Regions from separate parts of the Solidesulfovibrio carbinolicus genome, predicted to be linked through region 1. Evidence: predicted binding sites of a transcription regulator. Region 1 holds the regulator's gene; each other region holds the start of a gene.

What was found. The regulator sigma-54, encoded in region 1, starts transcription at its own class of promoters, with help from an activator protein. The targets are predictions, from matches to a motif close to CTGGCACGGNNNNTGCTT.
Region 2: a site for sigma-54 is predicted at 3,559-3,576, ahead of C3Y92_RS17820 (anion permease). Genes of this name have one in related genera too.
Region 3: a site for sigma-54 is predicted at 3,700-3,717, ahead of flgB (flagellar basal body rod protein FlgB). Genes of this name have one in related genera too.
Region 4: a site for sigma-54 is predicted at 3,598-3,615, ahead of ispD (2-C-methyl-D-erythritol 4-phosphate cytidylyltransferase). Genes of this name have one in related genera too.

What each region holds. Positions count from the first base shown of each region.
Region 1 covers NZ_CP026538.1:2,703,627-2,709,175, forward strand. The annotation lists gene C3Y92_RS12155 (PTS sugar transporter subunit IIA) at 1-350, opposite strand, end outside; gene rapZ (RNase adapter RapZ) at 610-1,497, opposite strand; gene C3Y92_RS12165 (PTS sugar transporter subunit IIA) at 1,586-2,035, opposite strand; gene hpf (ribosome hibernation-promoting factor, HPF/YfiA family) at 2,036-2,584, opposite strand; gene rpoN (RNA polymerase factor sigma-54) at 2,635-4,065, opposite strand; gene C3Y92_RS12180 (KdsC family phosphatase) at 4,197-4,733, opposite strand; gene C3Y92_RS12185 (CTP synthase) at 4,944-5,549, opposite strand, start outside.
Region 2 covers NZ_CP026538.1:3,987,031-3,992,579, forward strand. The annotation lists gene C3Y92_RS17810 (branched-chain amino acid ABC transporter permease) at 1-387, opposite strand, end outside; gene C3Y92_RS17815 (ABC transporter substrate-binding protein) at 458-1,639, opposite strand; gene C3Y92_RS17820 (anion permease) at 1,987-3,417, opposite strand; gene C3Y92_RS17825 (sigma-54-dependent transcriptional regulator) at 3,744-5,153, opposite strand; gene C3Y92_RS17830 (transporter substrate-binding domain-containing protein) at 5,150-5,549, opposite strand, start outside.
Region 3 covers NZ_CP026538.1:4,396,816-4,402,364, reverse strand. The annotation lists gene fliG (flagellar motor switch protein FliG) at 1-755, opposite strand, end outside; gene fliF (flagellar basal-body MS-ring/collar protein FliF) at 762-2,405, opposite strand; gene fliE (flagellar hook-basal body complex protein FliE) at 2,445-2,771, opposite strand; gene flgC (flagellar basal body rod protein FlgC) at 2,784-3,224, opposite strand; gene flgB (flagellar basal body rod protein FlgB) at 3,226-3,636, opposite strand; gene C3Y92_RS19645 (tetratricopeptide repeat protein) at 3,992-4,564, shown strand; gene C3Y92_RS19640 (IMP cyclohydrolase) at 4,851-5,444, shown strand.
Region 4 covers NZ_CP026538.1:2,533,267-2,538,815, forward strand. The annotation lists gene C3Y92_RS11355 (hybrid sensor histidine kinase/response regulator) at 1-2,801, shown strand, start outside; gene C3Y92_RS11360 (hypothetical protein) at 2,819-3,229, opposite strand; RNA gene rnpB (RNase P RNA component class A) at 3,356-3,718, shown strand; gene ispD (2-C-methyl-D-erythritol 4-phosphate cytidylyltransferase) at 3,752-4,954, shown strand; gene cysS (cysteine--tRNA ligase) at 5,247-5,549, shown strand, end outside.

The DNA.
Region 1 (5,549 bases):
TGCAGGGGACGGGTGCGCGAACCCAAAATTTTGATGAGCATGGGCAAATTGACGCCGGTGAGGACCTCAAGCTGGCCCGAACCCAGAAGCGACAGGCTCATGTTGGTGGGCGTGCCGCCGAACATGTCGGTCAGCACCAGCACCCCGCCGCCCTGGTCGGTATCCTTGATGGCGGCCTTCAGCGCGGCCAGGGATTCGTCCACGGCCTTGGTCAGATCGACGCTGACGGCCTGGCAGTGCTGCTGGGGGCCGAGGATGAACTCGGCGGCGGCAATGAGCCGCGACCCGTAGTCGGTGTGGGTGACGACCACCACGCCAACGGGCGCGTCCTTGAGGGGCTCGGCATTCATAGACAGGCATCCCGGAGCATGTCGCCCCCGTCTTGACGGTTTGAGACCGTCGGCATTGCATCCCGCTTCCGTCCCGGCCACGCCGCGCGGAAGCCCAAGATCTCACACGATAATCATCCGCGAACGAGACTGCCGGGCCGGCAAGGCGACCAGCCGGGATGGCGTCGCCATCGCCAAAAGCGAAAGCCCCTGGGCCGGGTAAACCGCCCCGCCGCTCTCGCCGGCAACCCCCGTTGCCGTAGCGCTTAAGACCTGCGGCCTAGCCGCGTTCAATGTGCCGATGTTCAAGGGAGATATTGTAGCCAGCCTTGGAGAGCGTGTCAAAGACCGACTCGGCCACGGCCACCGAACGGTGGCGGCCGCCGGTACAGCCAAAGGCCAGGGTCAGGCGGTAACGCCCTTCCTTGGCGTACAGCGGGAGCAGATAGAGCAGAAATTCGGTCAGCCGGCGCAAAAACTCCCGGCCCGGTTCCTCGGCCAGGACGTAATCGCGCACCGCCGCTTCCTTGCCCGTGCGCTCGCGCAGTTCCTTGTTGAAATAGGGATTGGGCAAAAAGCGCAGGTCGAAAACCATGTCGGCCTCGGAGGGCGGGCCGTACTTGAAGCCGAAGCTCATGACGTGGACCTTGAGGGTTCCGGCGGTGGGCCGGATGGAAGCCCATTTCTCCTGGAGCTTGCGGCGCAGATCGTGGATGGTGAAATGGGTGGTGTCCAGCACCATGTCGGCGGCGTCGCGAAGGGGGCGCATGCGTTCGCGCTCGGCCACGACCGCTTGCTCAAGGCCCCTCTCGGCGCTTTCCAAAGGATGCGGGCGGCGAGTAGTGGCGTAGCGGCGGATGATCTCGCCGTTGTCGGCCTCGAAAAAGATGATCTGGGTGAGGTCCTGTTTGCGCCGCACCTCGGCCAGGGTCGCGCCCCAGTCGGTGTCGAGGTCGGCTTGGCGCACGTCCATGCCCAGGGCCAGGCCTTTGTAGCGCTGGCCGCCCTTGTCGTCGAAAAGGCTCATGAGCTTGGGCACGAGGCTGACCGGCAACCCGTCCACGCAAAAAAAACCCAGGTCCTCGAAGACGCGAAGGGCTGTGGATTTTCCGGACCCGGACAGGCCGGTCAAGATAACGACGGGGAGTTCCCTGGCCGCATGTTCCATGGCATTCACCTTCCGGCCCAAGGGCTTAACAAATTTCCCGCGCGTTTGTGTGACGACAAACGCGCGGGAAACGTTTTTTCAGGCAGCCTTAGGCGGCGGCGAGCACCTGCCGCAAGGCCTCGTCGGTTTCGGCGGCCAAAAAGGCCCGCCGGAAGGATTCGTCGGACAAAAGCCGCGAGATGTGGGCCAGAATGCGCAAATGCAGGCCCGCGACATGCTCGGGCGCGAGCACCAGGAAGAAGATGCGGCAGGGCTTGAAGTCCAGCGCATCGAAGCTGACGCCCGCAAGGCTTCTCCCGACGACGATGACGATGCGTTCGAGGCTCTCCATCTTGCCGTGGGGAATGGCCACCCCGTCGCCGATGCCCGTGGTGCCGAGGTTTTCCCGGTCGAGCAGCACCTGATGGGCGCGTTTGGCGTCAAAATCGGGCCACTGCTTCTTGATGGGGGCCACGAGCTCGGCCAACACTTCGGACTTGGACTCCGACGCAAGATTCCCGATGACGAACTCGGGCTGGAGATAGTCCTCTAACCGCATCTAAGCGCCCGTTCCAGGATCGATGAGGCCGAAGTCGCCGTTGCGCAGGCGGTAGATGACGTTGGGCCGTTCGGTTTCGGAGTTGATGAACACCAAAAATTCGTACTTGAGGGCCTCAAGCTGCATGGCGGCTTCTTCCACGGCCATGGGCTTGGGCTGGTACTCGTCGGTTTCGATGATGGTGGGCACGCGGCCGCCGGCGGCGTCCTCGCTGATGCTGATGACGTCCATGCGGACCTGCTCCACGGTCTGGCGGCGGCGGTCCTTTTGCTTCTCGCGGAACTTCTTGGCCTGAGCCTCGATCTTGTCGAGGATCAGGTCAATGGTGGAGTACATGTCCTCGGAGGTTTCATGGGCCGAGATATGCATATTGTCGGCCAGGAAGATGACGTCGGCCATCTGCCGGGTCTTTTCCACGGCCAGGTTGACCTGGACTTCCGAGGTGTCGGTGGACGAGGTGTACTTGCCAAGCTTTTCAAAGCGCTTCCTGGCATAATCGCGCAAATGGTCAGACGGCTCGAAATTCTTGAAATTAAAGGTGATGTTCATAGAATCCTCCAGGCTGGCGTGGTGAGGGGCCGGAATCCCGGCCCGAAGCATCAGAAAACCGCCTTGCGCTTCGACGACGACTCGATTCCCATGGCCGTGCGGTACTTGGCCACGGTTCGCCGGGCGATGTTGATTTGCAGCTCGTCTTTGAGCATGTCGGCGATGGCCTCGTCGCTGATGGGCTTCTTGGCGTTCTCGCCGGAAATAATCCGCTTGATCATGGCCTTGACCGATTCGGAACCCACGGTGCCGCCGTCGTCGAGCTCCAGGGCGCTGTTGAAAAAGAACTTGAGCTCGAAAATGCCGTGGGGCGTGGCCACGTACTTGTTGGACGTGATGCGGCTGACGGTGGACTCATGCATGCTGATGTCGTCGGCCACGTCCTTGAGGATCAGCGGCCGCAGCCGGGTCACGCCGTCCTCGAAAAAGCCGCGCTGAAACTTCACGATGCTCTCCAAAACCTTATAAAGCGTGCGCTGGCGCTGGTACAGGCTCTTCATGAGCCACATGGCCGAACGCATCTTATCCTGGAGGTAGTCCTTGTCCTTGTCGTTTCGCGGCAGGCTGCCGTCGGTGTAGGACATGTTGAGTCCCAGGCGCGGCATCCCCTCCTCGTTGAGCAGGATGACGAAGTCCTCGCCGTACTTGTAGACGAAGGCGTCCGGGCTGACGTAGATCGGGTCGCCCGAACCATAGCTGGCCCCGGGCATGGGATCGAGGGTCTGGATCAGCTCCAGGTATTCCTTGAGCTTTTCCATGGTCAGGTGAAATTTCTTGGCCAGGGGCTTGTAGCGCTTCTTTTCGAGGTCTTCGAGATGCTCGCGAACGAGTTCGATCAGGATGGGATCGTCATAGCCGTAGACCTCGATTTGTATGAGCAGGCATTCGCTGGGAGTGCGGGCGGCCACGCCCACGGGATCGAAGCGCTGGAGACGGTGGAGCACCTTTTCGACATGGGCCGGGTCGGCGTTGGCCATGCCGGCGATTTCCTCCACCGTGGCCCGCAGATAGCCCGAGGAATTGAGGCTGCCGACGATGGTCTCGCCGATCTCGACTTCCTTGGCCGTAAAATTAGACAGGTGCATCTGCCAGCCGAGGTGGCCGTCGAGGGACGGCTTGGAGGCCAAACGGGCGTCGAAAGCCATGCCCTCCTCGGGCACTTCCAGGTCGCGGGACAGGGACTGCTTGCTCGTGCTGGCGAAATCGCCAAGGTAGTCGTCCCACTCGGCGTTTTTGAGCAGTTCCTTTTCGATGGCCGCGTCGGCTCCCGTGGGGCCGTTGTTGTCCTCGACCATGACGCGTTCGGGCTGGCGGTCCTCCTCGACGGATTCCTCCAGAAGAGGATTTTCCAAAAGCTCCTGCTGCACGCTTTCAAGCAGCTCCAGCCGCGACAGCTGCAAGAGCTTGATGGCTTGCTGCAGCTGGGGGGTCATCACCAGCTGTTGGGAAAGCTTGAGTTGCTGCCGCAGTTCCAGGGCCATGCTTACCGCCGTGCTCGAATGTCGTTGACGTTATCGGGAATTGTCTGTGGGCCTTGCCCGGACGAGGGCCACCCCGCCCAACAAAAACCATGCCACAATTGAAGCCTTGTGGCAATCGGCACTATCGGCCTTCAGCCGAGGAACCACTGGTAGGCGGCTTCCAACCGGCCCTTGGCGGCCAAAATATAACGCACGGCCTCGCGCACCGCGCCCTGCCCTCCCCCGCGCCGCGACACCCACAAGGCCAGATCAAGGATCTCCGGCTGGGCGTCGGCCACGGCCATGGGCAGCCCGACCAGCTCCATGGGGCCGGCGTCCACCCAATCGTCGCCGAGAAAGGCGGCCTGATGCGGGGCCAACCCGGCCCGGGCGAGAATGCCTTCCAGCACACCCACCTTGCGGTAGTGGCCGGGGTGGTACTCCTCGATGCCCAGTTCCCGCATCCGGGCGGCCACGGCCGGGCTGTCCAGGCCGCTTATGACCGCCACGGCCAGTCCCGCCGCCTGGGCCGCCTTGATGCCCAACCCGTCGTGGACATGGAAACGCTTGATCACCTCGCCCCGGGCATCGACGTAGATGCCGCCGTCGGTCATGACCCCATCAACGTCGAGCACCAGCAGCTCCACGTCCCGGGCGCGCGCAATGGCCAGTTTGGCGTCTTCGGACATAATAGACTCCCTTTGCGATACGACGGCCGCGAAGCGAAAAAGCAACGCCCTACCCTGGCCGCCGACAGGCGCAATCTAGCCCAAAAATCGCACCATGACCAGAAGATAAACGTTTTTAGAGCCTTGCCAAGCCATGCAGCCCTTTGGCCCAAAAAAAGTCCGGAGAAGCCGCCTTCCCCGGACCGAGCCATCTTTTTGCGCTTGGGCCGTCTAGCCCTTGTGCCGCTTGGCCGCGGCCACGAACTCGCGGAACAGCGGATGCGGACGCATGGGGCTGCTCTTGAATTCGGGATGGAACTGGCAGCCCAGGAACCAGGGATGGTCGGGCAGCTCCACCATCTCGACCAGTTCGCCGTCCGGGGACAGGCCGCTTAAGACCAAGCCGGCTTCCTCGAAATTGCCGGCGTAGGCCTTGTTGAACTCGTAGCGGTGGCGGTGGCGCTCGGAGATTTCCGACGCGCCGTAGGCGGCGGCCGCCTTGGTGCCCGGCGCGACCACGCAGGGATAGGCGCCCAGGCGCATGGTGCCGCCCTTGTCGCTGGTCGGGTCGCGGTGCTCGATGGTCTGGGTGCGGAAGTCGTACCACTCGCGCATGAGGTAGATGACCGGATGTTGCGTGGTCAGGTCGAACTCCTCGGAGTTGGCCCCGTCCAGGCCCAGCACGTTGCGGGCGTATTCGATGACCGCGCACTGCATGCCCAGGCAGATGCCGAAGAAGGGGATCTTCTTGGTGCGGGCGTATTCGATGGAGGCGATCTTGCCTTCCACCCCGCGCGAGCCGAAACCGCCGGGAACGAGGATGCCGTCAATGCCCGA
Region 2 (5,549 bases), 1.3 Mb from region 1:
CTGGATCAGGTTGACGACAATAAGGGCCACGCCCAGGCTGCTGACCAGGGCCAGGAGCGGATCGGCCCCGCGCTTGCGCAGGGGCTTAAACGCCAGCCGTTCCACGGCCATGCCGGCCAGACCCGACAGCAGCGCGCCGAGAATCAGCGCCGGCACGAAGGGCAGGGTCACGGGCATGGTCCAGTCGGCCAAAAGGCCGTTTATGCCGAAATGGCCCACGGCCAGGGCGTAGGTGAGGTACGCGCCCAGGGTAAAGACCGCGCCATGGGCGAAATTGATGATGCCGAGGATGGAGAAGACCAGGGTGTAGCCCAGGGCGAAGACGGCGTAGACCGACCCGATGCTCAGGCCGTTGAGGAGACTTTGCAGGAGCCAGGCGAAATCCATGGGAACGCTTTTTTAGCGGCCGGGACGCCCATGCCTGGGCGTCCCGGCCGCAGCCGTGATGGGACGGTTGCTATTCGGAGACAAGCACGAAAGCGCCGGTCTTGCCGTCGGGATTCATGACGATCTTGGAGACGTAGAAGTCCTTTTGCTGCACTTCGCCGGAGGGGGCCATGCTGATCTCGCCCATGGGCGTCAGGTACGTGCCGGTGCGCAGGGACTTATTGAGGGCGGCGCGCAGATCGGCCAGCTCGAAGTCGGCGATCTTCTTGCCGGTCTCTTTTTCGATCTTGGCCAGGGCCTCGACCACCACCTGGACGGCGGCGTAGGCCTGGGCCGAGAACTGGGCCGGGCCTTTCTTGTAGGCGGCCTCGAAGGCGGCGGCGAAGTCCTTGTTGACCGGGTTTTTGTCCACCGCGCCGGGGCTGTAGGCCTGGGCCACCAGCACGTCGTTGCACAGCGCGCCGCACACCGGGAACATGTTGGGCGAATTGAGCCCATTGCCGCCGACGATGAGGCCCTTGTAGCCGAGCTGGCGCAATTGTTTGACGAGGTTGCCGGAATCGGCGGCAAGGCCCGAGATGACGACCAGATCGGCATTGGCCCCGAGCACGGCCGTGACCTGGGTGGTGAAGTCGGTGTCGGTGGTCTGGAACTTCTGGACGGTGACGGTCTCCAGGCCAAGCTCCTTGATGGCGTCCTGGAAGGTCGTGGTCTCGGAAGAGGAAAAGGCGTCGTTTTGGGCGTAGAGCACGGCCACCCGCTTGAGGTCGGGCTTGATCTTCATGGCCTGCTTGAGGGAGTTGGGCGCGACCTGGGTCATGGGAGCGGAGATGCGGCCGACGAACTCGCCGATCTCGGGAATGCCCTTGGCGGTGTTGGAGGGGCCGACCACCGGGGTCTTGGCCCGGTCGGCGATGGGGTTGGCGGCGAAAGCCTGCTGGGAGAGCGTGGGTCCGATGATGGCCACGACCTTGTCGCGGTTGAGCAGGTTCTGGAAGGCGTTGACGGCCCCGGCTTCGTCGCCGGCGGTGTCCTGGAAGACCAGGGCGATTTTCGTGCCGTTCACGCCGCCGGCGGCATTCAGGCGTTCCTCGGCGAGTTTGGCGCCGTTGACCTGCTCCTGGCCGAAAAGCGCCACGTTGCTGGTCTGGGCCACGGCGATGCCGATGGGGATGGGCGTTGCGACCTTGTCGGCCAGGGCCGGCTGGGCGGCGCACAGGACCAGGGCCAGGGCGATGACGATACGCTTCATGGAGCCTCCGGGCGGGGGAAAGTTGGCGGCACGATGCCGATCACGTCAAAGGTGAAAAATGTCTCTTGGGCAATGGCGGCGGCCGTGTCAAGTGCCGCGGGCCGAAAAACGGCGCGGGAGGCCGATTTTCGCGCCGCTCCCCGCCAGGGATGGTCCAAGACCGGCGGCCTGTCCACAAGAACGTCAAACGCCCCGGACGCGGCCGCGTCCGGGGCGTTTCGCCAGAGGCGAGGGGCGTCGCGGCACGCCGCGCCTCCCTTAACCAAGACGATGGGAGTATGTGTAAAAATGCCTTGTTTCAGTCCATGGCCTTTGAAAGGGGGTCTGTGCTTTTCGCGGTCGCGACCCTAGCCGCGCATGACCATCCAGGGGAACCCGACCAGCAGGTATACGCCAAGATAAATCGCGCCGAAGATCAGGCCAAGAATCCAGAACTCCTTCCCCTTGACGTAGCCGGAGCCGTAATAAATCGGCGAGGGGCCGGTGCCGTAGGGGGTGATGACGCCCATGATGCCAAGCGTCCCACAAAGGACCATGGCGGCCAGGCCGATGTCCAGGCCCGGCACCGCCTTGGCCGCGGCCAGCATGACCGGCAGCAGGGCGGCCACGTGGGCGGTGACGCTGGCGAACATGTAGTGGCTGACGAAAAACAGGATGGTCAGGCCCAGCAGCGTGGCCGTGGGGGTCATGCCCTGCATGTGGGCCGAGGCGGCGTCGGCGAACCAGGTGAGAAAGCCCACCTTGCCCAGGCCGTCGGCCAGGGTGACCAGGGTGGCGAACCAGGCCAGCACGTTCCAGGCCTGCTTGTAGCCCAGGATGTCGTCCCAATCCACGACCCTGGCCAGGACCATGATGCAGATGGCGACCAGGGCCACCAGGGTGGAGTCGATCAAGTCCTTGAAAAAGATCCAGCCAATGAGCGCGCCGGCGGCCAAAAGGGCCATGACGATCTCGCGCCCGGTCAGCGGTCCGAGCTTGACCAGCTCCTCGCCGGCCCAGATGGGCGCGTTCTCGGACGTCTTCTGGGTCGGCGGATAGATGATGTAGGCCAGAAGCGGCGTGGCCAAAAACAGGATCACGCCCACGGGCAGGACGCTTATAAACCACTGGCCCCAGGCGATGTTAACGCCGGTGGCCTTTTCCACGAGCGAATGAGCCAGGACGTTGGGGGCAAGGCTTGTCAAGAACATGGACGAGGTGACGCAGGTGGTGGCCAGGGCCGTCCACATGAGATAGGCCCCCATGCCCCGGGGGTTGTTGTCCGGGGTGGAGCCGTACAGGGGCGGAATGTTCTTGATGATGGGAAAGATGGTGCCGCCGCTGCGGGCCGTGTTGGACGGCATGAAGGGGGCCAGCACCAAATCGGCCAGGGCCACGGCGTAGCCCAGGCCCAGGGTCTTGCGGCCCATGCGCTTAATCAGCGTGAGTCCCAACCGCTTGCCCAGGCCCGTCTTTTCATAGCCCAGGGCAAACATGAAGGCAGCGAAAATGAGCCAGACCGTGCCGTTGGAAAAGCCCGACAGCGCCCACTTGAGCGCGTCGCCAGGCGAAGGGACCTTGCCCGGGGCCACCGGCACCAGCCGGAACATGGCGGCCAGGGCCACGCCGATGAGTCCGGCCAGGGCCGGGGGAACGGGTTCCAGGACCAGGGCCAGGACCACGGCGGCAAACAGGGCGAAATAGGCCCAGGCGGCGGCCGAAAGTCCCTGGGGGGCGGGCAGCAGCCAGACCGCCAAACCCAGCAGGATCGGGGCGAGCATCTTGGCGGCGCGTTGCATGGCGTCTCCTTTGCGTTGGGAAGTGGCGAAGCGGGCCGCCATGGAGCCGGTCCGCCCGGCGGCCCCGCCGCAGGCCGGGCGCGAAGAGGGGGATGTCGCGCCCGGCCGCCGCGAGGCTATGGCAGCAGTCTGCCCTGCCCCAAGCACGGACAATGCCAGCACCGAACAAGCGAGATAAGGCTATGAATTTATTTATTTTACAGCTGATTTTATCTGGATGCGCAGCGAAAACCCCCATAACCGAAGTTATGAGGATTCCGACGCCAGCAAAACTTCGCCAACAAAACAGGGCTGTTGGTTCAAATCACCCGGGTTATGCCCATGCCCTAGGTTATGGGGGTTTGGCGGACGGCGTGCTTGAGGCGCTTGCTCAGCGCCGGCTGGGAGATACCAAGGAGCCGGGCGGCCATGGTCTGGTTGCCGCCGGAGCGGCGCATGGCCTCGTCCACCAGGAATCCGGCGGCCTCGGCAAAGGTGGGCAGCGGTTCAAAGGGCGTGAAGGGATTGGGCGGCGGCGTCGCCCGGCAGGGTTCGGCCCGGGCGACAGCGGCCAGGAAACTGTGCATGGACAGCATCCGGCCGGCGTGCAGGCTCACGGCGTCGTAGACCATGGCCCGCAGTTCGCGGACGTTGCCGGGAAAGGCGTAGGCGGCCAGGCAGCCGGCCAGTTCGCGCGGCGGCGTAGGCACGGGCTTGCCCAGGCAGGCGGCGGCCTCGGCCAGGAAATGGCGCAGCAGCGGCTCGATGTCCTCGGGACGCTCGCGCAGGGGCGGAATGTGAGCGTGGTGGGTGCGCAGGCGGTAGTAGAGGTCGCGGCGCAACCGGCCGGCCGCTTCCTCGGCAGCCAGGTCGCGGTGGGTGGCCACCACCACCCGGGCCCGCAGGCGCTTGGGCACGTCGCTGCCCAGGGCGAAGTATTCGCCCTCCTGGAGCAGGCGCAGGAGCTTGACCTGGGAGGCGATGGACAGGTCGCCGATTTCGTCGAGGAAAAGCGTGCCCGCGGCCGCTTCCTCGATCATGCCCTTGCGGGCGGCCTCGGCCCCGGTGTAGGCCCCTCGCACGTGGCCGAAAAGGGTGTCGGCAAAAACCGCGTCGTCCAGGCCGGCCACGTTGACCGCGACCAGGGGGCCGGGCCGGCCGCTTAAGCCGTGCACGGCCCGGACCACGTTTTCCTTGCCCACCCCCGATTCGCCGGTGACGAGCAAGGGCTGGCTGCTTTTGGCCACGGCCTCGATGTAGGCAAACACCTGGAACATGGCCCGGGAGCGGGTGACGATGGCGGCAAAAGCTTCGGGGCGGGACAGGGTTCCGGCCACCAGGCTGTCGGAGACGGCGCGGTTTTCGTCACGCAGCTCGATCATGCGGATGGCCCGCAGCACGCCGCTCACCAGCCGATCCTCATCGTCGGTCTTGACGTAGTAATCAAAGGCCCCAAGCTTCATGCAGCGCACGGCGGTGTCGAGCTGGTTGACGCCGCTGACGATGATGACGGCCACTTCCGGGTGCTCCTCGCCGATGCGGGCCAGCAGTTCCTCGCCGGACAGCCCGGGCATGGTCAGGTCGAGCAGGGCCAGGCGGATGCCGCCCTTGTCCAACAACGGCAGCACGTCGCGGCTGTCCTGGCACAGAAAGAGGTTGGTGACGCCGGCCGAGGACTCCAGCGTCAGGGACAGGGAACGCAGCCAGGCCGGCTCGTCGTCCACCAGCAGGATGCCGAAGGCGGGAAAGGTGCTCATGAAGCCTGCTCCTGGGCCGGAACCGGAAAGGCGACAACAGCGGTGGTTCCCTGGCCCGGGACGGAGTGAAAGGACAGGGTCGCGCCGTATTCCTTGAGGATGCCGGCGGAGACGGACAGGCCAAGGCCGGTGCCGCCGGTCTCGCGCTTGGTGGTGAAAAAAGGGTCGGTCAGGTGGGGCAGGTGCTCGGGGGCGATGCCCGCGCCCTCGTCGCGCACGGTCAGGACCACTTGTTTTTTGTCCGCGTCGTGGCTGACGGCAAGGACAATGGCCCGGTCGCGGTCGGGCAGGGCCTGGCAGGCGTTGAGCACGAGGTTGACGAGGACCTGTTCCACACGCTGGGAATGGCCCCAGACCAGGGGGATATCCGGTTCGTAGACGGCGGAAAAATGATCG
Region 3 (5,549 bases), 1.7 Mb from region 1:
AGCAGTTCGCGGATGGCCCGGTCGTCCAGGGCCTTGATGTCCTCGAAGACGAACATGAGGTTGCGGATGTCCTCGGCCGTCTGGGCGGATTCTTCCTCGATCTCGGAGAGGACTTCCTCTTCGGTGGCCCGGTCCACGGCATTGAGGATTTCGGCCACGGCGGTGATGCCGCCGACCTTCTTGCCTTCCTTGCCGCCCATGGCGATGAGCTGGTTTTGCAGCACCTTGTCCACTTCCATGAGCATGTCCTCGGCCACGGCTTCGAGCTTGGACAGGCGCATGAGCACCTCGGCGCGCACGCCCGAGGGCAGGTTTTGCAGCAGCTCGGCGGCCTGCTCGGGGTGCAGGTGGCCAAGGATCAGGGCCAGGGTCTGGGGATGCTCGTTGCGCAGGATCTGGGCCAGGATGCGCGGCGAGACGTTGCCCAGTTCCTGGAACGGGGTCGGGCCGGTATCGAGTTCGAGGGTTTCCATGATGTACTTGGCCGTGTCCGAGTCCAGGGTCTTGGACAACAGCCGGCGCACCTGGTCCGCGCCGCCCGTGACCATGTCGCGTCCGGTCTGGAGGGCGTCGTTGAACTCGTGGACCACTTCCTCGACCTGTTCCTTGGGCACGGTTTCGATGTCCAGCATGGCCTTGGAGATGGCGGCGATTTCGCGCCGATCCAGGCGTTTGAACACCTCCCCGGCGAACTTTTCGCCCAGGGCCAGACAGAGAACGGCGGTCTTTTGCGGACCGGACATCATGGCGGGCATGGGGGATTAGGCCTCCTGCTTAAGCCAGGTCTTGAGCAGCGAAATGGACTGCTCCATGTTTTCTTCGAACAGTTGCAAGGCCAGGTGCTTGGCCAGCTCGAACTGGCGGCCGGGTTCCAGCATGGCCGCCGCCTCTTCGCTTTCCACAGCCTCGGCCAGGGCCAGCCGGGCTTCGCCTTCGGGCAGTCTTTCCAAGGTTTCGATCTCCTCTTCGGTGACCCGCGGACGAATGAGCGCCAGCACCACCGGCCGCACGACCAGGATAAGGAACAGGAAGATGAGCAGGCCGTTGATGAAGGGCTTGCCCAGCCGCTGGGCGTATTCCAGCATGGTCTGCACCAGGCTCGGCTCGGCCGATCCGTCCGGCGCGCCGAACTCAAAGCTCGACACCTGGATCTCGTCGCCGCGGGCCGGGTCCAGACCGGCGGCCCGGGCCACGATCTGCTTGATGCGTTCCAGTTCCTCGGCCGAGCGGGGCACGAACTTCCAGTTCTTGGTCCCCTCGACCTTCTCGTAGGTCCCGTCCACGATAACCGCTATGGACTGGCGCTTCAAGTCGCCAACGGGGGTGACGACGTTTTGCTCTTCCTTGTTGATTTCGTAGTTGGTGGTCTTGTTTTCCCGGCTGGACTTCTGGGTGGACTCGGTGCCGGAATAGCCTTCGCCCCGGAAATTGGTGTTGGGCACGGCCTGTCCGCCGCCGCGCGGGGTGGTGGTGACGCCCGAGGCGTCCACGGCCGCCGTGCCGGAAGTGGATTCCTCGTTTTTCTGTTCGCTGCGCACCACGGTGGCGTTGGGGTCGTAGAGTTCCTTGCGGATGGTGCGCTGGCTGAAATCGAGTTCCGCGTTGACCTTGGCCAGGGAGCGGCCCGGGCCGAGGATGGGGGTGAGGATCTGTTCGAGGCGGTTTTCGAGGTTGGATTCGAAGGTGTTCTTGTATTCGAACTGGGTGGTGGTCAGGCCGTCGAGGCCGCCTTCGCCGCGCGGCTGGTACAGGGACTGGCCGGTGGTGTCGGTGACGGTGATGTGGTCGGGGGTGAGGCCTTCCACGGACATGGCCACGAGGTTGACGATGCCCTGGAGCTGCTTGGCGTCAAGTTTTTGGCCCTTGCGCAGGGTCAGCACCACCGAGGCGGTGGCCTTCTTTTGTTCCTCGATAAAAAGGCTCTTGTGGGGCAGCACCAGGTGGACCCGGGCCTTTTCGATCTGGGGGAATTCGGAAATGGTGCGGGCCAGTTCGCCTTGCAGCGCCCGGGTGTAGTTGATGCGCTGGACGAAGTCGGTCTGGCCGACCTTGAGTTCGTCAAACAGTTCGAAGCCGATGCCCTGGCCGCGCATGACGCCTTCGCCGGCCACCTTGAGGCGCTGCTCGTAGACGGCCTCGGCCGGCACCAGCACGGTGCCCCCGTTGTCGCGCAGCTCGTAGGGGGTCTTGGAGGCCTTGAGGAGCTCCACCACCCGGGAGGCGTCTTCCTGGGGCATGTTGGTGTAGAGCACGCGCATGTCGGGCTGGTTGAGAATAAACAGCATGACCACGAAGGCGGCGACCAGGGAAGCGGCCAGTCCGGCCAGCATGATGCGCTGGGCGGCGGAACGGTTGGACCAGTACTGGATGAGCTTCTCGAAGTTTTGCTTGAGGAAGTCGGGCATGGCGGGTCTCCTGGCGGTCTTCGTTTACGGTCGCGCGGGCTAGAACTGGATCTTGACGAGTTCGCGGTAGGCCTCGATGACCTTGCCGCGCACGGCCGTGGTCATCTGCATGGCGGAGCTGGCCTTTTGCAGATTGATCATGAGTTCGTGGACGTTTTGGGTCTGGCCCGAGGCAAAGGACTGGACCATGGCGTCCTTGCCGTTTTGCATGTCGTTGACGCGCTTGACGGAGTCGGTGAGCATCTGGCCGAACCCTTCGGCCGGGGCGGCCGGCTTGGCCAGGGAGCGCGACACCTTGGCTTCGATGGCCCCGGACTGGGACAGGGCGTTCTGGTAGGCGGCGAGGGCGAGGGAAGGGATGGCCATGACGCGTCTCCGTTAGCGGCCGATTTCCAGGGCCTTGTTGAACATGTTCTTGACGGTGCCGATGGACGAGCTGGAGGCTTCGTAGCTGCGCATGGCCGTGATCATGTTGGCCATTTCCTCGACCACGTTGATGTCGGGGTAGGCTACGTAGCCGTCGGCGTTGGCGTCGGGGTGGCCGGGCTCGTACTGCATGCGGAACGGGCGGTTGTCGTTGACCAGGCTTGTGACCTTGACGCCGGCCAGGTCGCGGTCCTGGGCCGACTGCATGGCCTTGGAAAACGGGCTGTCCACCGGGGTCGATTCGAGCATGACGGACTTGCGCACGTAAGGGCCGCCGCCGTTGACCGTCCGGGTGGTCTTGATGTTGGCCAGGTTCATGGAGATGGTGTTCATGGTGGTCCGCTGGGCCGACATGCCCGACGAACCGATGTCCATTGCGGTGAAGAGGTCCATATTACTTGCCTCCGTCCATGATGACCTTTTGCAGGCCTTCGAAACTCTTCTTGGTGATGTCGGTCAGGGCGTTGTACATGAGCGTATTCTTGGCCATGACCGCCATTTCCTTATCCATGTCCACGCTGTCCAGGCCCTGGACGACCCGGGGCTTCCAGCCCATCTCCAGGTTGCCCTCGAAGCCGGCGGCATTAAACACCGTGGGCATGTGGCCGCCGCTGGTGCGCGTCATCTTGCCCCGGCCGTCGATATTGAGCGCGGCTTGCAGTTCCTGCTCGAACTCCAGGGTGCGGGCCTTGAAGGCGGGCACGTCCTGGTTGGCCAGGTTGGACATGACGACATTCTGACGCTCCTGGTGCAGGTCCAGAACCTTGCCGAGAAGCCCGAGATTACTTGAAAAAATGGTTTTCATGGTCTTTTTCCTCCGCTTGGGAGAGCTGTCCCCGGGCTGGCCGCCCGTTTTCGCAAGCCTATTGGGCAAAAAGCGTTCCAGCCTGAACGGCCCGGGGCCACGCAGGGGCATTTTTTGCCGCCTATTCGTTTCACTTTCTAATAAAGCCGGACGAATTTCCCAAAAGCGTCATTTGCCGCAGGCCCGTGGAGCCGGCCGGCAGGCGCATCGGAGTGCTTGGCACGAGGATTGCTTGTGAAGAAAACGCCCGGCAGCCCTGGCCGCCGGGACAACCGAGCACCAGCCTGCGCCGTCAAGGCGCGAACCGGCCAGGCCCGAAACCAGCACCCGACGGGCCGCCAACGGAGGGGATGTCATGAGTGGGCAACTCGACTACGAAATCAACAAGGAACTCGGCGAATGCTATCTGTTCATGGGCGACCTGGACAAGGCCGAGGAATATTACGGCAAGGCCATGACCAGCAACGGCGTGCACCCCGACCCCTATCTGGGGTTGGCCACCATCGCCGTGCAGCGCGGCAAGCTTGACGAGGCCATGACGCTGTACCGCAAGGCGTCTTCCATTGAGGCCGACGACCGGTCCCTGTCCGGCATGGCGCTTATTGAGATGGAGCGCGGCCAGTCGGCCGAGGCGTTTACCCATTTCAAGGGCGCGCTGTCCAAGAACCCGGAAAACCTGGTGGCCCTTTTCGGCCTGGTCCGTCTGGCCCATGCCGACGACCGCCTGGACGACGTCCTGCCCTATCTGCAGGACTATCTGGCCCTGGACCCGCTCAAGCACGAGGTCCGCTTCACCCTGGCCGGTTGTCTGGTGAGCCTTGGCCGCCATGGCGAAGCCGGGGCGGAGATCGACCAGATCCTGCTCCAGGACCCGGCCAACGACGCCGCCCGGGAACTGGCCGACGAGCTCAAGCGCATCGCGGCCTAGCCGGCGAAGCGGTCCGGGCCTTGGCCGGACAGCCTTGTCCTGAAAATTTGCTCCTTGGCCAGGCTTTGCCTGGCTTCAGGGAGACGATGCAAGCCGCGTCGATCCGGTCCGTGGACACCCCTCCGCGACGTCCGGCCCGGGCCGCCCAGCCCTGGCCGGACGTTCCGGCCCTGCATTTCGGGTCGTGTTCACGAGAGGCGCGCAGGGCGTTTTGCGCCGCGCGCCCCTTGCACCCTTGCCAAGCTGGCCGCCATGTGGCACCTCGCCTGAAAAAGCGAGGTCCAGCATGGATTTTCTGCCTGTCAAACGGGCGCTTTTAAGCGTCACGGACAAGTCCGGCCTGCCCGAACTGGCCCGGTTCCTGTCCGCCGCCGGCGTCGAACTCGTCTCCACCGGCGGCACCCGCAAGATGCTCGTCGAAGCCGGCCTGCCCGTCACCTCCGTCAGCGACGTGACGGGGTTCCCGGAAATTTTAAACGGCCGCGTCAAAACCCTGCACCCCAATGTCCACGGCGGCATCCTGGCCGACAAGGACAATCCCGAACACGTCGCCACCCTGGAAAAACACGGCATCGTCGCCTTCGACATGGTGGTGGTCAATCTCTACGCCTTCGGCAAGGCCCTGGAAAAGGGACTGCCCCTGCCGGAGATGGTGGAGCAGATCGACATCGGCGGGCCGACGCTGCTGCGCGCTTCGGCGAAAAATTTCGCCTCCATCCTGGTGGTGCCCGATCCGGCCTTCTATCCCGAGGTCATGGACGCCCTGGCCCAAAACGGCATGAAAGCGCCGTTGGCCCTGCGCCAGAAAACCGCCGCCGCCACCTTCCGCCAGACCAGCGTCTACGACGACGCCATCGCCACCTACCTGGCGGGCGCTTAAGTCCTTCCATCTTCCCGTCGTCGGCCGGGAGCCTTTTGGGCTTCCGGCCGCCAAGCCGCCAAGCCTGCGTCCCTTGGATATCCAGTCGTATTTTTGGGAATAATC
Region 4 (5,549 bases), 170 kb from region 1:
ACCGGGGGCTGGACCGCTACGACCCAGGCAGCGGCCGCTTCATCCATTACCGCCACGACCCCCAAAACCCCGAGTCCATCAGCCAGAACAAGATCTGGTGGATCGCCGAGGACGAAGAGGGCATCCTGTGGCTGGGTTCCAGTTCGGGCGGACTCAACCGCTTCGACCCGGCAACAGGCAAGGCCAAGGTCTACCGCCACGATCCCCAAAATCCGGCCAGCCTCAGCCACAATCGGGTGCGCCATATTACCCCTGCCCCGGGAGGCATCCTGTGGATCGGCACCAATGGCGGACTCAACCGTTTCGACAAGAGCACCGAAACCTTCACCCATTGGGAACACGACCCGGACAACGCCAATTCCCTGTCCAACAACCGCGTAACTCCCATCCTCCTTGATCCGTCCGGGGCCTTGTGGATCGGCACCGACGCGGGACTCAACCGTTTCGAGCCGCGCACCGGGCGTTTCCAGCGCGTCACCATGGCCAACGGTCTGGCCAACGACGGCATCCAGGGGATGTTGCAGGACAAGGACGGCAATCTGTGGTGCAGCACCTTCCGGGGGCTTTTCCGCTACAGTCCGGGTAGCGGCGAGGTGCGCAACTATTCGGATCGGGATGGACTGGCCGGCCTGGAATTCTGGATGAACGCCTACGCCCAGGGCAAAAACGGCGAAATGTTTTTTGGCGGCACAAACGGCCTGACCACCTTTTTCCCCAGCCGCATCCGCCCCAACCCCCACGCGCCGCCCGTGGTCCTGACCGGGCTGAGCATCCGCAACAAACCCTATGCCGCCAACCCCGTCACGGTGAGCAACTTGGCCCTTGGCCACGAGGACAACGTCCTGGAACTGTCCTTTGCCGCCCTGGATTTCGCCGATCCGCCCCGAAACCTTTTCTCCCACAAGCTCGAAGGCTTTGACCCGGAATTCTCCCCCCCGGCAGGCAACAACACCGTCACCTACACCAATCTTTCCCCCGGGGAATACCGCCTGCGCGTTCGGGCCTGCAACAATGACGGCGTCTGGAACGAAACAGGGCTGACGCTGGCCATTGCCGTGGCCCCGCCCTTTTGGGGCACCTGGTGGTTTCGCGCCCTGGCCGGACTGGCTGCCCTGGCCTTGCTCCATGGCGGCTACAGACTACGGGTTTCCGCCCTGGAGAAGCGTCGCCGGGAACTTGAGGAAACCGTGCGTCGCCGCACCGCTGACCTCGAAAACGAAATAGAGGACCGCAAGGCCGCCGAAGAAGCCCTGCACCGCAGCCGTCTGAGCTTCTCCGCCATTTTCCAATTCTCGCCCCTGGCCGTCACCATCAGCGAAGAGCAGTCCGCCCGGATGCTGCGCGTCAACGAGGCCTTTTCCCAACTGACCGGCATCCCGGCCGACCAAGCCATCGGCCACACGTCCGAGGAACTCGGCTTTTGGGAACGCTTCGAGGATCGCCAACAACTGCTGATCGAACTGCAAGTCGCCGATTCCGTCACCAACCGGGAACTGGCCTTCCGCCATGCCGACGGTCGTCGTATTATCGGGCTTTGTTCCTGCACGGTCATCGAGGCTTTCGAACGGCGTTGCCTGCTTATGCTCATCGCCGATATCACCGAGCGCAAGGCCCTGGAAAGCGAACTTCTGGCCGCCCGGGAACGGGCCGAGCAAGGCAATCGGGCCAAGTCCGACTTCCTGGCCAACATGAGCCACGAGATCCGCACCCCCATGAACGCCATCATGGGCATGGCCGATTTGTTGGCCGACACCCCGCTCACACCCCGCCAGAAGCGCTATGTGGACATCTTCCAACACTCCGGCCAGATCCTCATGCGCGTCATCAACGACATCCTCGACCTGTCCAAGCTTGAAGCCGGCAAGCTGACCCTGGAGCCCGAACCTTTCGACTTGCCCGAAGCCCTGTTCCAGACCTGCGCCGTGTTCACGCCCCAGGCCGAGGAAAAAGGCCTCCCGCTTTACTGCGATCTTGATCCCGGCTTGCCCCGCCAGGTTTACGGCGACCCCATCCGCCTCACCCAGATCGTGGCCAACCTTTTGGCCAATGCCTGCAAGTTCACCCACGCGGGGGAGATCCGCTTGTCGGCCACAGCCACGCCCCTTGGCCCTTCCGCCTTCCTCCTGCGCCTGACCTGCCGGGACACCGGCGTCGGCATCGCCCCGGACGACATCGCCCGGGTCTGCGACAATTTTTTCCAGGTGGGCGGCAATCAACGCCGGGGGACAGGCCTGGGGCTGGCCATCTCCAAGCGCCTCACCGAACTGATGCAGGGGGAATTGTCCATCCAAAGCGTCCTTGGACAAGGGGCCACCGTCACGGCCACGGTCAGGCTGGAGGTTGCCGCCGAAGCGGCATCGGGAGCGCTTGCGCCGGAAACCCAGGCCGTTGCGGAGCTTTCCGACGCCGGCGGCCAGCCCTGGCGGGTGCTATTGGCCGACGACTCTGTAGGCAACCGTCAAGTCGTCAGCCTGTTCCTGGAAAATCAGCCGGTTATCTTGGAAGAAGTGGAGAACGGCCAGGATGCCCTGGACCGGTTCAAGAAAGGCGGCATCGACATCGTGCTTATGGACCACGTCATGCCAATCCTGGATGGGCTGACCGCCGTGCGGGCCATGCGTGAACATGAGTGGGCGTCCGGCCTTGGACCCACGCCCATCATCGGCATCACCGCCCGGGCTTTTCCCGAGGACGAGGCCGCCTGCCTTGAGGCCGGATGCTCTGCCTACTTGAGCAAGCCCGTTCGCCGCAGCGCCCTGCTCGCCGCCATGCAGGGGCTCCTTGGCCGCCAGGACGACTGAGAGGGGGACCCGCCGCCCTATTCCAGTTCCCGGCAGACGGCTTCGCCAAGGCCCCCCGGCCGCATGGGCCGCCACCCCGAAGTGGGCGACAACGTGCGGTCCAGAAATTTGCCGTCCACCCCGACCCAGGCTGCCTGCTGCCGGATAATCCGCCCCTGGCCGCAGTCCAGGGTCACCCGCTCCAGGGCATAGGCCACGCCGGTGGGAAAGCCCAATTCATGGGCGATCTCCAGCCCCTCGGCCTCGTCGAACACCCTCTTGATTCGAAGCCGCAGCACCTCGCCCGAAATCCGCACTGAATGCCGGTCATAGTAGAGTTCCACGGACCGGTCGTCATGGGCGGCCAGAAAACGCCAGTCCGTGGCCTGGGCCGGCGGGCAGACGGCCAGCGTGAAAACCAGGGCCGTAAGCAGCAACATCAGGCGCATCGCACACCTCCCGAGGACGGAAAACAACGGTTTCAGGCTATTAGCATTCTCAAAGCCGGCACTCAAGCCGGCAATGTCCGCGTCGCCCTTTGACGCAGGGGCAAAAGGGCCTTATGACTCCCCCGGGGAGTCGGACAGGCTGTCGTCGCGGGCCGCAAGGCCCGGGGAGGAAAGTCCGGGCTCCACAGGGCAGGACGCTGGATAACGTCCAGCGGGAGCGATCCCGGGAGAGCGCCACAGAAAACAAACCGCCGGCGCATGCGCCGGTAAGGGTGAAACGGTGGGGTAAGAGCCCACCAGTTGCCGCGGCGACGCGGCAAGCTCGGCATGCCCCGTTCGGAGCAAGACCAAATAGGAAGGCGTTAAGGCTGGCCCGGCCGTGCCTTCGGGTAGGTTGCTTGAGGCCGCGAGCAATCGTGGTCCTAGAGGAATGATGGCCGCCCCGGTTTATCCGGGGAACAAAACCCGGCTTATCGGCCGACTCCCCCTTTTTTATCCACGCTTTAGCGCAAAGGATTCCCCGTGTCCCTGTGGACCGTGCTGCTCGCCGCCGGCTCCGGAACCCGTCTGGCCCAGGCCTCGGGCGGCGTCAAGAAACAGTTTCTCTCCGTTGGCGGCCGCCCGCTCTACTGGAAAGCCCTGACCGCCTTTGCCAAGTCCCCGGACGTGGCCGGCGTGGTCGTGGTTTTTGCGCCCGACGATCTGGCCGAGGCTGCCCGCGAGCTGGCCGGCTATCTCGACGTAAGCCACCCGGGCCTGCCGGTCCTGACCGCCGCAGGCGGGGCCAGACGCCAGGATTCGGTCCAAAACGGCCTCGACGCCCTGCCCCGCGAAGCGCGTCTGGTGCTGATCCACGACGCGGCCCGGCCCTTTGTCGATGCCGGGCTCATCGCCCGGGTGGCCGACGCCCTGGCCGCCGGACGCAAGGCCGTCATCCCGACCCTGCCCGTCACCGACACCGTCAAGCAGGTGGACGGCGACAGGGTGACCGCCACCCTGCCCCGCCATGAGCTGGCCGCCGTGCAAACGCCCCAGGGCTTCGACCTGACCCTGCTGCGACAAGCCTATGCCCACGCCAGACCGGATTTCGACGTCACCGACGACGCCAGCCTGGTCGAACACTACGGCCAGCCCGTTTTCACCGTGCCCGGAGCGCCGCGCAACATGAAAATCACCCATCCCGAGGATCTGGCCAGCCTGGCCGAGGCGGCCGCGCCTCCCGTGCCCGTGACCGGTTACGGCTACGACGTCCACCGCTACGCCGATCCGCAAAAGCCCGGCAAACAGCCCCCGCGCCCCATGAAGCTCGGCGGCTTCCCCATCCTCGGCGCGCCCGAGGTGCTGGCCCACTCCGACGGCGACGTGCTGCTCCATGCCCTGACCGACGCGGTGCTGGGCTGCGTGGCCGGCGGCGACATCGGCCGGCTCTTCCCGGACAGCAACCCGGATTTCGACAACATGGCCTCGGGCGTGTTTTTAAGCGAAGCCCTGCTGGCCGCCAAGGCCAAGGGCCTGACCATCACCCACGTGGACCTGACCATCATCGCCCAGATTCCCAAGATCAGCCCCCACGCCGAGGCCATCCGCCTCAACGTGGCCGCGCTTTTGGGGCTCAATAAAGAGCAAGTGAACCTCAAGGCCACCACTGAGGAAGGTCTGGGCTTCACCGGCGAGAAAAAAGGCATCAAAGCCGTCGCCCTAGTCACCGGCTGGCGACGCCCGTAAGGTGCTGGGCTCTGCCCAGACCCGGCCGGGCGCTGCCCGGCGCCCGCCGGGGGCTTAGCCCCCGGCCCCCCAACCTGGGTTGCCCATGAGCGCAACAACGTAACCGGGCGGCTGGCTATAATAACGTTAAAGTTAAACTTGAACTATCGCACCCCACCCCCTTAAAAAGTTTTTGGGGAAGGAGGGGGTCCAGGGGGAGGAAACCCCTTTTTTCAAAAAGGGGTTTCCTCCCCCTGGTTGACTTTGGCCCTTGGCTTTGCAAAGGGTGGGAACTTTTCGACGGGAGGCGAGGATGCAGCTGTACAATACCATGACCCGGACCAAGGAGCCGTTCGTTTCCCGCGTGCCGGGGAAGGTGGCCATGTACGTGTGCGGGATCACCGCTTACGACCTGTGCCACATCGGCCACGCCCGCTCGTCGGTGGTTTTCGACGTGCTCGTGCGCTATCTGCGCCATATCGGCTTTGACGTGACCTTCGTGCGCAACTTCACCGACGTTGACGACAAGATCATCAAGAAGGCCAACGCCGAGGAGACGACCTCCCAGGAGGTCGCCGAGCGTTACATCGCGACCTTTTACGAAGACATGGACAAG